Regions from separate parts of the Paenibacillus sp. FSL R5-0636 genome, predicted to be linked through region 4. Evidence: riboswitches for the same ligand, from Rfam matches in the RefSeq annotation. Region 4 holds a riboswitch; each other region holds the start of a gene.
What was found. A riboswitch is a leader RNA that binds a small molecule or an ion and turns the genes downstream of it on or off. The one in region 4 is predicted to bind cyclic di-GMP.

Region 1: it holds a riboswitch for cyclic di-GMP, as region 4 does, so the genes downstream of both, MKX34_RS10665 (DUF6612 family protein) here and MKX34_RS04785 (glycosyl hydrolase) in region 4, are expected to answer to the same signal.
Region 2: it holds a riboswitch for cyclic di-GMP, as region 4 does, so the genes downstream of both, MKX34_RS02435 (choice-of-anchor A family protein) here and MKX34_RS04785 (glycosyl hydrolase) in region 4, are expected to answer to the same signal.
Region 3: it holds a riboswitch for cyclic di-GMP, as region 4 does, so the genes downstream of both, MKX34_RS03230 (transglutaminase-like domain-containing protein) here and MKX34_RS04785 (glycosyl hydrolase) in region 4, are expected to answer to the same signal.

What each region holds. Positions count from the first base shown of each region.
Region 1 covers NZ_CP150232.1:2,423,950-2,427,163, reverse strand. The annotation lists gene MKX34_RS10670 (NADH-dependent flavin oxidoreductase) at 1-912, opposite strand, end outside; gene MKX34_RS10665 (DUF6612 family protein) at 1,066-1,914, opposite strand; cyclic di-GMP riboswitch class I at 2,032-2,123, opposite strand; gene MKX34_RS10660 (response regulator transcription factor) at 2,437-3,108, shown strand; gene MKX34_RS10655 (HAMP domain-containing sensor histidine kinase) at 3,105-3,214, shown strand, end outside.
Region 2 covers NZ_CP150232.1:551,375-554,588, reverse strand. The annotation lists gene MKX34_RS02435 (choice-of-anchor A family protein) at 38-2,035, opposite strand; cyclic di-GMP riboswitch class I at 2,144-2,234, opposite strand; gene MKX34_RS02430 (hypothetical protein) at 2,730-3,122, shown strand.
Region 3 covers NZ_CP150232.1:731,147-734,360, forward strand. The annotation lists gene MKX34_RS03220 (GtrA family protein) at 1-316, shown strand, start outside; gene MKX34_RS03225 (class D sortase) at 419-1,084, shown strand; cyclic di-GMP riboswitch class I at 1,198-1,280, shown strand; cyclic di-GMP riboswitch class I at 1,355-1,435, shown strand; gene MKX34_RS03230 (transglutaminase-like domain-containing protein) at 1,449-2,258, shown strand; rRNA gene MKX34_RS03235 (16S ribosomal RNA) at 2,624-3,214, shown strand, end outside.
Region 4 covers NZ_CP150232.1:1,117,092-1,120,305, forward strand. The annotation lists gene MKX34_RS04780 (sugar phosphate nucleotidyltransferase) at 125-1,498, shown strand; cyclic di-GMP riboswitch class I at 1,635-1,714, shown strand; gene MKX34_RS04785 (glycosyl hydrolase) at 1,727-3,214, shown strand, end outside.

The DNA of each region.
Region 1 (3,214 bases), 1.3 Mb from region 4:
GGTACGGATATCTCCGACCCCAATTAAAGGTACACGGCCATTGATTTTCTCATGTACATATTGCAGGATTGATTTTTCTTTAAAATCTTCTGATGCAGATACTTTCTTAAAATCCCCTAATGAAATATGCAGATAATCTAGCTTTTTATCAGCTAATTTATCAATAAGATAAAAGGTATCGGTGATTTTAATTCCAGGCTCTTCATATTCTTCTGGAGAAAAACGATAACCGACAATAAAATCCTTAACCTTTGAATTGTCAACGACAGCAATAACCGCATCCACTAATTGGTTAATGAAATTAAATCTTTTCTCTAAGCTTCCGCCCCATTGATCATCACGACGGTTGGAGTGTGGAGAGAAGAACTGTTGGACTAAATATGTGTTTGCTCCATGAATTTCTACCCCGTCAAATCCAGCTTGAATAGCACGTTGAGTCGCTTTTTTAAAATCCTCAATTACACCGAAAATTTCATCTTCTGTTAATGCTCTTGGAATTTCTGCATTCGGACGTTCGGCAGCAATGGCGCTGGAGGAAACTGGTTGTACGCCACGTAGTATTTTTGAATCTGTCATTCTTCCTGCATGGAATAGTTGTAAAATAGCTTTTGTTCCATTTCGTTTAATAGTAGATGCTAATCGGCTAAGGCTAGGAATAAATTGATCGGAGGAAACACTAAGTTCACCTTCCCATCCTTTTCCACCCTCTTGTACATTTGCTGCCGCAGTGATGACCGCACCTACTTCGCCCGTTCTTAGTGAATAGTATTTCAATTCATCTTGTGTTACTACACCGTCATAAAAGCTCATTCGCGTGGTCATTGGAGCCATAACCACTCGATTTTTTAATGTCAGTCCTCTGCGAAAAGTTAATGCTGTGTCTAGTGCTATCATCTTTTTCCCAACTTTCATTAAATTATATTAAACAAAATATTATATACATGCGCATACATATAAATTACAGCAATGATTTATTCTTGTCAACTAATAAAGAACTGCTGTTGAATACAACAAAAAGCGCTGTTCAGCGGAACAGCGCTTTTTGCTCGATATGAATCGTCCTTATTATTCTAGTTCGGCCGGTTTTACAATGGCTGTACCTTTATTATTCTTGGAATATTTAGCTTCGATTTTCGTGGTGTATGTATCTTTGGCTCCGTCACTTACCAGCACATAACTCAGATCGACTGTCAGCTTTTCCGTTTGCCAGGTCTTAGTATTGACGAATAATTTCCACGTTACGCTTTTGGGTTGAACTGTCTCACCATCCCAGAGGTTCTCCTGGTCATAGAGTTTGATTATCCCCTTAGCTGCTGTCGGATCGGTTACCGTGAATTGTAAGACCGTTTGTGCGCCAGCCGTGCTGACTTTCATGGATTTTTTATAACTTTTGACCGAATCAAGCATGGAAACAGGATCGTATTGGCCTTTAGAGTAAAAGGCATCCCATTCCGTTTTCTCCAGTCCAAGCCAATACTGTGCATCAGGATCGATCGGCTCCCCGTCATCGTCGTAACCTTCATCTTCAGATTCATCGATCAGTTCACTTCCGTCTACAAGATAGTAAAACTCCTTGTCATTGGCATATAGACTGTACGATGTTTCTAAAAGACTACTAGCGACAGTGCCTGCTGCGGCAAAATTCGGCAGACGGTTGATATCCAGCTTCAGAGTGTTGGTGTTGCTGATACGCACCCCGCCGCTTTGAATATCCTGTTTTTTGGTCACATCCAGATGGAAATTCTTTATTGCTTTGGAGGCTGCCGTTACTTTGCTGATCATCTGATCCGCGGTTACTACTGTTGAGGTAGCTGCAGACACTACTCCTGGATTAGACATCCATCCGATCGTTCCGGACAGCAATAAAGCACCTACTGCCAAACTAGTACCTATTGTTTTGAAAAAACTGTTCATGTACTTCCCCTTTCGGCCCCTTGCGATAATGTAACGCCGTATAGGTCGAAATAATAAAAGAGCTCAAAATAGACTACATATTCTTAGAGCTATCCTTTATGCTTCATAAGACATCCCTATGGCGGCCTGGCGATCATTTCCTTCTGTCGAAAGGCTTTAGACCCATGGCTTTGTGTCATCATCTTTCGATGATTTTACCTTTAACGCGGACATTCAATTAGTTTTAATAGATTAGGGACGCATGTCCCACCGCTAATTTTATCATGGTTATAATTACCTGTAAACGACTTATCTTCCATTCGAATTCGCTATGATACTCAGAAGAAATACTAAAGTTTTGCATTTTTCCAATTCGTCCAAGTTTTCCAGATATCTGAGGTTCAGCTGAGTTATACTATCAATCCGTTTCGGTATATCACTATGCTATGATAAGTATGTTTTTTAGTTTCTCTATCCATCCAAACATTTTCTTAATATATAACTCTTATAATTATTTTAGTTTTCTTAGAAAGGATGATTTTCATGGTTAATATCCTTGTTGTCGAGGATGATATAAAGCTTAATCAAATTATCTGCACCTATCTTTGCAATAATGGATACGACGCTAAAGGGTGTTTAAACCCACGAGAAGCATATGATTTGATGTATAACAGCCTGTATGACCTTATCATCTCAGACGTTATGATGCCAGAGATTGACGGCTTTGAATTTGCGGAAACGGTTAGGGCTATTAACAAAACGATCCCCCTTCTTTTTGTTACCGCTCGTGATGATATTTCCTCAAAACAAAAAGGGTTTCGCGCTGGAATTGATGATTACATGGTCAAACCGGTCAATATGGACGAACTGGTAATGCGTGTGGGCGCTTTACTTCGACGTGCAAATATTGCCCACGAAAAAAAACTGAGGGTAGGAAGTCTTATGATGGACGCGGATGATATGACAGCAACGGTAAACGATGAGGAAATCCCTGTGACGGTACGGGAATTCAACATACTCTACAAAATGCTTTCCTACCCCAAACATACCTTTTCCCGTGCCCAGCTAATGGACGAGTTCTGGGGCATTGGCAGCGAAACCAGCCTGCGTGCCGTAGATGTATACATCGTCAAACTTCGCGACAAGTTCTCTTGTTGTGTGGACTTCAAGATCATGACAGTGCATGGGCTTGGCTACAAGGCAGTGCTGCAATGAGTAAGAGGCAGGAGCAGCATGCCCGGTTCAAGTCCAAGCGTTTTTCATGGAAAGAGTTTTTGTGGACCTTTATTGTGCTGTCCACGCTAACAGCAGGTCAAGCACT
Region 2 (3,214 bases), 570 kb from region 4:
ACCCCCCGAAAGCGACTCTATGTTGCTCTACCGTTTATTATTTATTCTTTTTGGAGAACTTGGTTCTCATTAATAATCCGATAAGTGCAAAACCCAAACCTGCTACATAGTAAGGTGCAGGACTTGATTCACCCGTTTTTGGCAATTCCTTCACAGGTGGCTTACCTAATGGGATCGTATCGTCCACTACGATGATTTCATCAGGTGTTGGTGTTGGCGTTGGTGTCACTGCCGGTACCGGACCTAATGGGATCTCATCATCATCAACAAGTACTTCTGTGCTATTCGACGGTGTTGGTACTGGCGCTGGTGTCGGCGAAGCTACAGGCCCAAGCGGCACAGGATCTTCTGCAAGAACTATAGTGCCAATTACGGATGATGGCGTGGGTGTCGGGAACACCGAAGTCTCTGGTGTTGGTGTTACCTCTGGCGTTACCGTCGGTGTCGGTGTTGCTTCAGGCGTTACCGTCGGTGTCGGTGTTGCTTCTGGCGTTGGCGTCGGCGTTGGTGTCACTGTTGGCGTCGGCGTCACTGTTGGCGTCGGCGTCGGTGTTGGTGTCGGCGTTGGCGTCACTGTCGGCGTTGGCGTCGGCGTCGGCGTTGGTGTCACTGTTGGCGTTGGCGTCGGCGTTGGTGTCACTGTTGGCGTTGGTGTTGGCGTCGGCGTTGGTGTCACTGTTGGCGTTGGCGTCGGTGTTGGCGTTGGTGTCACTGTCGGCGTCGGTGTCGGCGTTGGTGTCGGTGTCGGTGTCGGTGTCGGCATTGGTGTCGGCGTCACTGTTGGCGTAGGCGTTGGTGTCACTGTCGGCGTCGGTGTCGGTGTCACTGTTGGCGTCGGCGTTGGCGTTGGTGTCACTGTCGGCGTCGGTGTTGGCGTTGGTGTCACTGTCGGCGTCGGCGTTGGTGTCACTGTCGGCGTCGGTGTTGGCGTCGGCGTCGGCGTTGGTGTCACTGTCGGCGTCGGTGTCGGTGTCACTGTTGGCGTCGGTGTTGGTGTCGGTGTCGGCGTCGGCGTCACTGTTGGCGTCGGTGTCGGTGTCGGCGTTGGTGTCACTGTCGGCGTTGGCGTTGGTGTCACTGTCGGCGTTGGCGTTGGTGTCACTGTTGGCGTTGGCGTTGGTGTCACTGTTGGCGTTGGTGTCACTGTTGGCGTTGGTGTCGGCGTTGGTCCAGGTTCATCACCATCGTATGGATAGTGGTGAAATTCACCACCACCAGTCCCTTTGAGTGAAGCCGCCACTAAAGTACCGTTAATCTGACCATTAATAAAATCAACATGAGCATAGGGGGCAAGTATGCTTCCCATTACACCTATGCCTGCCATATCAAGATACGCAGCTTGGCTAAAGTTAAGCAAAATTTTCTTGCTGTTCAACACGTTATTAGGTAGAAATCCGAAGTTTTTCATTTTTACGTTAGAACCATCAATATTAATAATTGCTGTAGATCCTGAAGGAACATTTATTGTAATTCCATAGGTATTAGAGACGTTATCTCCTGGAACATTAAAAACATTGACCGCAGGATCTGTACCTGTCAGGGTAAGACTGCCATATTGGTACACTGTTGTTCCATTCGCCGGCAATGCTGCAAGTTCTGCTGATTTGTCCTTCAAAGACTGACCTACGGCTGAAAAGTCAATCGTACTCCCCTGTCTTTTTGTACCTCCCTTGAGGAGCGTTACATTCCCTGAAAAATCTCCCCCGTGCACGATATTCCCATAAACAGTACCTCCGTTGAAAGTAAGATTCCCTCCAACAACAAGTGTGTCAGTCAAGGAAACCTCAGCAGCGGTCAACCTATCTCCAACACTATAGTTGGTTAAAGTAACGTTACCTCCAGCAGCAAACCTTCCTTCCGTATCCGAAACCGTTGTTATATCCCCTAGAATAAACACGTTGTAGACCCCTGCAATTCCCAATGTAGAAGAACTACTAGCTCCAGCAACTCCAGCTCCTAATGAGGAAAGCCCACTACCTACCGTCAAAATCCCAGCTAATACAAGCGAGAGTAACGGTCTTATTCTTCTTTTCAAATGGCACACCTCCTAAAACTATGATTTATATTAATCAGAATAATTACCAGAAACTCTAAAGGACCTAACAACAAAAAAGACCGCCAAAAAGAAGTGGAATTCCCTTCTCATGGCAGTCGGACGGTCATTGTGCCTTTAAGACACTTTAGACTCCTGGACTTTGCGTCCCGCCCTTTCAGACGGTTTGCTATTATCATGACTATATATATGTATTACACTGCAAGTCCAGAACTGGTAGCCGAAGCATTCTCTCCAATAACCGTCTATGACTTTTAATACTTTTTGAATTAATAACAGTTTAGCGCCCGGCACCCACAATTGTCAATCAATTCCTTTCGATGATCCCCCTCATTATTACCATACAAAAAAAGCGCCTAAAGGCGCTTCGCATAAGGTTTTTCATTAAATTTTAAAGTAACTGTATATAGCCCAATATGGATATCCATAAGGGAACACTCAGAATTAAACCAAAAAACAATCCACGCTGGAGGCTGCCCTCTTTTTCCATCATAATTCTCCTTTATGTGCGTCCGATACATTAATTTTTATTATTACAATTTTAATATAATTTATTCTTCGTTATTTAGTTGTGAATTTAATCACATTGAATAAGCTGTTTAGAAATACCATTGATTATTTTTGGAATATCGGGGTAGAATACGAATATACGTTCCTATTAGAGGTGATGAGATTCATGCATAGAGCAGAAAGCAGGGACAACATGCTGGTGAAATCTTATTTATTGCTTCCGATGATTTTATCAGCTTTCGAACGGGACTCCGCCATTTTATCTACACACTTACGAACACCCGCCCCTTATCTGGAGGTGCTTGGAACAGCTGCTGCAGTAGCTACAACAGATCTAAGGGATGTTCGTGCAGAAATGAGAAGACGGGGAATCAAGGTGTATGAGCAAAACAGACTTAATACGGGAATTGAAGCCAAGTATATATGTCGTGGCTATCACGAACGAATGCTGCTGTTGAATGACATTGTTGCGGCTCAGGCTGCCATCCATATGCGCAGATACCTAGGGCTGGATATTTCCTCTTTTAAGAGTTACGAAGAACAGTATCAGATTAAATAAAGCTGTATAGAAGCCGCTCTACTCTCCCCCCAATCAATTAGTGAACAAAAAAATAGGCCTTACCATGGGAGTTGGCAAGACCTGAGAGAGAT
Region 3 (3,214 bases), 390 kb from region 4:
TTTTACATTGTTGAATTCACTAGGGATGGTATACGCATTGGCGCAGGTGATCTCCTATAGTGCAGGTACGGCGAATAGCTTTATTTTGAATAAAAAAGTAACCTTTCGTGATCGCAACCGGGGTAATAAAGAAGGCTTCGACCGCGTGCAGCTGGTCAAGTTTATCGTGCTGAATCTGGTAGTGCTCGGAATATCACTGCTGCTAATGCATCTGTTGACAGACAAACTAGGTATTCAAGTCTTGATCTCCAAGGTGCTGGTTACCTTTATCACGGTGATCATCAATTTCTTTGGAAGTCGTATATGGGTATTTTAAACATTAATTTCAGGCAGAAGGAGTTGCTATGCTTAAAGGCAAGTAGCTGTTTCTGCTTGATTTGTATATAACCATAGAAACAATATACGGAGGTGAATAACATTGCGTAAATTCTCCTATCTACTCATACTGGCTGGGATACTTATCATGTTATATCCGACAGCTAACGAATGGTACAACGACAGGCAGCAGGAGAAGTTATTAGAAACGGCTGAACTAAGCACTGCCGATAGTACTCCCCAGCCAGATTTGAAGAGCAGGTATGCTGAAGTTACTCAGCTGTTAGCAGAGGAATCGGTTCTGGATGCTCAGGCACAGCCCCAACCCCAAGAGACAGAAAAGCCTGAACCGGAGATTGAGGTCGGTGGCAAAGTAATCGCACTAATTGAAATCGGTAAGATTGATTTGAAGCTGCCTGTATTAGAAGGGGCTACAAAAGCTAATATGAAACATGCTGCAGCCCATATGAAAGAAACGGCACCCCTTGGAGAGATCGGAAATGCTGCAATCGCGGCGCATCGGGCTCGAACTACGGGTCGTTTGTTTAACAGATTGAATGAGGTTGTTGTGGGGGATGTTATCACGGTAAAGACTAGTGATCAGGTGTTTAACTATGAGGTATACGATATTTCTGTTGTAGATCCGAGTGATGTCTCCGTTCTTGACGGGAATGACAAGGATAAGATTCTTACTCTGATTACATGTGATCCGCTAGTGAATCCAACGCATCGGCTGATTGTTCATGCCAAATTAACAAAAGGAGAATAGTGAATGACAAGAAAACACAAATACCGGGAGATATTTATAAAATAATGGGTAATCTAGTAAATTAGGTCTTGTTCACAACTATAAATATGATAGTATTATACTATGAAAGCTAAACACGATAACGGCAAACCTTCCGAAAGGTAGGGACGCAAAGCTAAAGGGCCTTTTCCCGAAAGGATGGCAGCCAGCTACCGAATGAAGAGGCTTTTTTTGTTTGTTTCAAATGGATTCTATCAACTATATCTAGTAAAGCTAGAACAGATAGAGCTTATACGATAACGGCAAACCTATCGAAAGGTAGGGACGCAAAGCTAAAGGGCCTTCCCGAAAGGATGGCAGCCAGCTACCGAAAGGAGTTTTATCCGTGAAAAAGGTTTATTTTATGCTGGTGGCGCTGTTCGTCCTAATGACTTCAGTTCCGGTAAGTACAGCTCAAGCTGCAAGTGCAGATGCCAGCTGGTTGATTACATCCAAAGTGGCTCAAGGTGTTATTGGTATTAACTATGATATTCCGAAAGATAAAAGAATCAAACTCATGATCACCAAAGATAACAGCAGCTATACTTATAACTTGTATGCTTCTGGACAAGCTGAGGACTTCCCTTTGCAACAAGGAAATGGGACTTATAAGGTTTCTGTTCTGGAGAACACAACCGGTAATAAATACAAAGCGTTATATTCCGAAGTAGTAGACGTAACCATGAGTGACTCGAATTCCGTATATTTGGGCTCCGTACAGAATGTGAAATGGAGTTCTTCTGATAAAGCGATTGTCAAAGCTAAACAATTAGTACAAGGCAAAACAACAGACGAAGAGAAAGTTAAAGCGATCTATAACTATGTAGTTGCGAATGTACAATATGACTACTCTCTTGCTAATAGTGTAACTACTGATTATATTCCAAGCATCGATAAGACATTGACTACTAAAAAAGGGATTTGCTATGATTACGCTTCTCTTTTTGCCGCAATGCTGCGGAGTGTAGATGTTCCTGCTAAGTTGGTAATGGGGAATACAAGCTACGTTACGCAATATCATGCATGGAACGAAGTGTTGCTTAATGGGAAGTGGGTTACCATTGATACTACAGTGGATGCAGGACTTGCAAAGAGTGATAAGAAAACCGATTTAATTAAAGCCTCAAGCAAATATACTGCGGCAAAATACTATTAAATTCGTTGCTATAAACATAACTCTATTAAATAAACAACTAGCTTAATTATTAAGCTAGTTGTTTATTTTTATATTAGGGGTTGCTTTTCTATTAATAGTTGGGGTATTATAGGTAAGCGTTGTTAGACAGCGTACAGGCGATACAAACGAGGCTGATAAAAAGCTTCGAAAAATAAAGCTTGCATTTCTGAAAACAACATGATATATTATAAGAGTTGCTGCTGAGGCATTAAACGGCGTCAACGAGAACTTGATCTTTGAAAACTGAACAACGAGTGAGTAGGAAATCACGTAAGTGATATCCAAAATTAGAGAATTAATTTTCGTCAGATGTTTCAAAATGAGCATATCGCTCTTTTCAATACTAATTGGAGAGTTTGATCCTGGCTCAGGACGAACGCTGGCGGCGTGCCTAATACATGCAAAGTCGAGCGGAGTTATTTTGAAAGCTTGCTTTCAAAATAACTTAGCGGCGGACGGGTGAGTAACACGTAGGCAACCTGCCCTTCAGACTGGGATAACTACCGGAAACGGTAGCTAATACCGGATAATTTCTTTTTTCTCCTGAGAGAAGAATGAAAGACGGAGCAATCTGTCACTGAGGGATGGGCCTGCGGCGCATTAGCTAGTTGGTGGGGTAACGGCCCACCAAGGCGACGATGCGTAGCCGACCTGAGAGGGTGAACGGCCACACTGGGACTGAGACACGGCCCAGACTCCTACGGGAGGCAGTAGGGAATCTTCCGCAATGGGCGAAAGCCTGACGGAGCAACGCCGCGTGAGTGATGAAGGTTTTCGGATCGTAAAGCTCTGTTGCCAGGGAAGAACGTCCGGTAGAGTAACTGCTATCGGAGTGACGGTACCTGAGAAGAAAGCCCCGGCTAACTACGTGCCAGCAGCCGCGGTAATACGTAGGGGGCAAGCGTTGTCCGGAATTATTGGGCGTAAAGCGCGCG
Region 4 (3,214 bases):
GTGGTTCATACCTAATAAATTTTTTAAAAAATGCATCCGCTCGAACTAGTGCTAAGCGGAAGCTATACGTTTTGATAACAATTCCATTATGCTCGATTTCCATAATTCAAGGAGGGTTCATTCTATGAAAATGGTACTTCTATCAGGCGGTTCAGGTAAACGGTTATGGCCGTTGTCCAACGACTCACGTTCAAAGCAATTTCTAAAGGTACTTGAAAGCCCTCAAGGTGAACCAGAATCCATGGTACAACGTGTCTGGAGACAGTTGGAGGAAGCAGGGATGGCAGAATCATCTTATCTGGCCACCGGCCGCGGCCAAGTAGAAATGATACAAAGCCAACTGGGAAGTCATGTGCCGATTATCGTTGAACCGGAGCGTCGGGATACTTTTCCGGCTATCGCCTTAACAGCTACCTATCTTTATTCAGTGGCAGGTGTTTCTCCAGCGGAGACGGTAGCAATATTGCCTGTTGACCCTTATGTAGAAGCATCCTTTTTCGATACCATAGCTATGCTTGAGGGGACCATGCTGGAAAGTGGAGCAAATCTGGCACTAATGGGTGTTGTTCCTGAACATGCCTCAGAGAAATACGGATATATTATTCCTACCACTGAAGAGGCGGGGGGGAATGGTTTTATGAAGGTGAGTCACTTTCAAGAGAAACCAGACCGCATACAAGCAGAACAGCTCATCGAGCAAAATGCATTGTGGAATTGCGGAGTGTTTGCCTTCCGTTTAGGGTACTTGTTAGATATTTTGCAGCGTAAAGGGTTGCCTTTAGGATATGAAGAATTGCAGAAGCAGTATAAGCTATTGTCTTCCATCAGCTTTGATTATGAAGTGGTGGAGAAAGAAGAACATATTGTGGTGCAGCCGTATGATGGATTCTGGAAGGATCTTGGAACGTGGAATACGCTGACAGAGGAAATGAGCAGCAAGCATGTAGGAAAAGGTTTTGTGACGGCGGATTCTGAGGGGACTTGCTTGATTAATGAGCTGGACATTCCGATTACGGTAATTGGTGCGAAGGATCTGATCATTGCAGCTAGCCCGGATGGAATTCTAGTTACCCATAAAGCTGAGAGCCCACGGATTAAAGAAGTGCTGAAGACCTTTGAACAGAGACCGATGTACGAGGAACGCCGCTGGGGCCATTACAAAGTTATTGATTATGTGAAATATGATGAAGGCAATGAAGTGCTGACCAAACGGATTTTTATATCCGAGGGGAATAATATCAGCTATCAATTACATCGCAAGCGTAGTGAAATTTGGACAATCGTCAGCGGCGAAGCAAGTATTGTGCTGAATGAGAAAAAACATAATGTGAAGGCTGGGGACGTGGTACGTATACCGGAAGGAACGAAACACGCGATCCTTGCTTTGACGGATGTTGAGTTTATAGAGGTACAGACGGGGTCTGAATTAGTAGAAGAAGATAACATTCGTATTACTTTAGACTGGAATGATATAGAACTACAACAATTCATTTCATAGGTCTAACCTATCTATTTAACCAATTCAAAATTTCTTGAAACAGGTAAATTGACTCAATTATCAAAAAAAGTCATAAAAACACTAAATATATCATTAATTGTCGTCGATACTTACGGTAAGAGAGATTATTTCTCTTAAATTGAAAAGGCAAACCTATCGAAAGGTAGGGACGCAAAGCTATAGGGCCTTCGAAAGAGTGGCAGCCTGGCTACCGAAAGGGAGATTATTTTGAAAGCTTACCGTACGTATCGATTGTTTGGTGCATTTCTGTCACTCGTCCTGTTTCTGACTGCACTTCCGCTTGCTGTTGGAATTTCGCCGTCTATTGTCATAGCTGCTTCAAATTCTGGAACGCCAGTTACCCCAGGTGCCTCACCTGAAGCCGTAAAGCTGCTTAACTATTTTTACTCGATCTCAGGAAAAGGCATTATTGCTGGTCAACATGACTATTTAGAAAGTCCAGATGAAATTAACAATATGCTGAAGGGAACCAGCGGACAATATGCGGCTCTTCACGGTTATGAAATGGGTGCGATCAGTGGTCAGTCCGAAGCAACGATGGCTTGGCAACGTCAAAATGTGGTGAACAGCGCCATCAACTGGAATAAAGCGGGCGGGATCGTAGCTATGACTTTTCATGCTAACCTGCCGGGCACCTCTTATGACTGGGATAATGTGAAAAAAACACTTAGCCAGAGTGAGTTCGATAGTTACGTTACACCGGGTACTAAGCAATATAATAATCTGATCGCTGAGCTTGATAAGGTGGCAGTCTCTTTAAAAAGCTTGCGTGATGCCAATGTTCCGGTGCTTTGGAGACCCTATCATGAAATGAACGGGAACTGGTTCTGGTGGGGGAAGAAAAATAACTTTTCTAAACTATGGAATATAATGTATGACCGTTTTGTTAACGTTCATAAATTAAATAATCTGTTATGGGTATGGAGTCCGAATGCTCCCAATGTTTGGTCAGATCCTTATGCGCTAACTTATCCAGGTGCTGATAAAGTAGATATTCTGGCAGCAGATATATACGAAAATGATTACCAGCAAAAATACTATGACAGCTTGTTGAGTCTAGCCGCAGGCAAACCGATTGCGATCGGGGAGAATGGTGAAATGCCTAATCTGGAGAAGCTTCAGCAATCGCAAAGTAAATGGACGTATATGATGAGCTGGGGAAAAATGCTTTACGAAAATAACAGTGCAGACACAATCAAAACATTTATGAATAGCAACTACACCCTGACCAGAGATAAATTAAATACTGGTCTGGCACCGACACCTAGCGCCGCACCAGCGCCGGCACCTTCCGAAGAAGAGGGGGAGGCAGCAATTCCTCTCGCGAAGGGGCTTGCAGGAGAGTATTACAACAACATGTTATTGTCGGGAGCGGCAACTCTTAACAGAACTGATGCAATAATCGATTTCAATTGGCGGCAAGGCTCGCCGGATGCCGCCCTCGGGATTGATCGTTTCTCCATACGTTGGAGCGGTAAAATTAAGCCGTTATATAATGAGCAATATACATTTTACACTACCTCAGATGATGGTATCCGTGTCTGGGTGAATGGGGAATCCGTGATTGATAGTTGGACTAAGCAAAGTGGTACTGAGCGTAAGGGCACTATAACGCTGAAGGCTGGTCGGCTATACGATATCAAGGTGGAGTATTACGAGAATGAAGGCGATGCGAGAGTCCGCTTGATGTGGGAA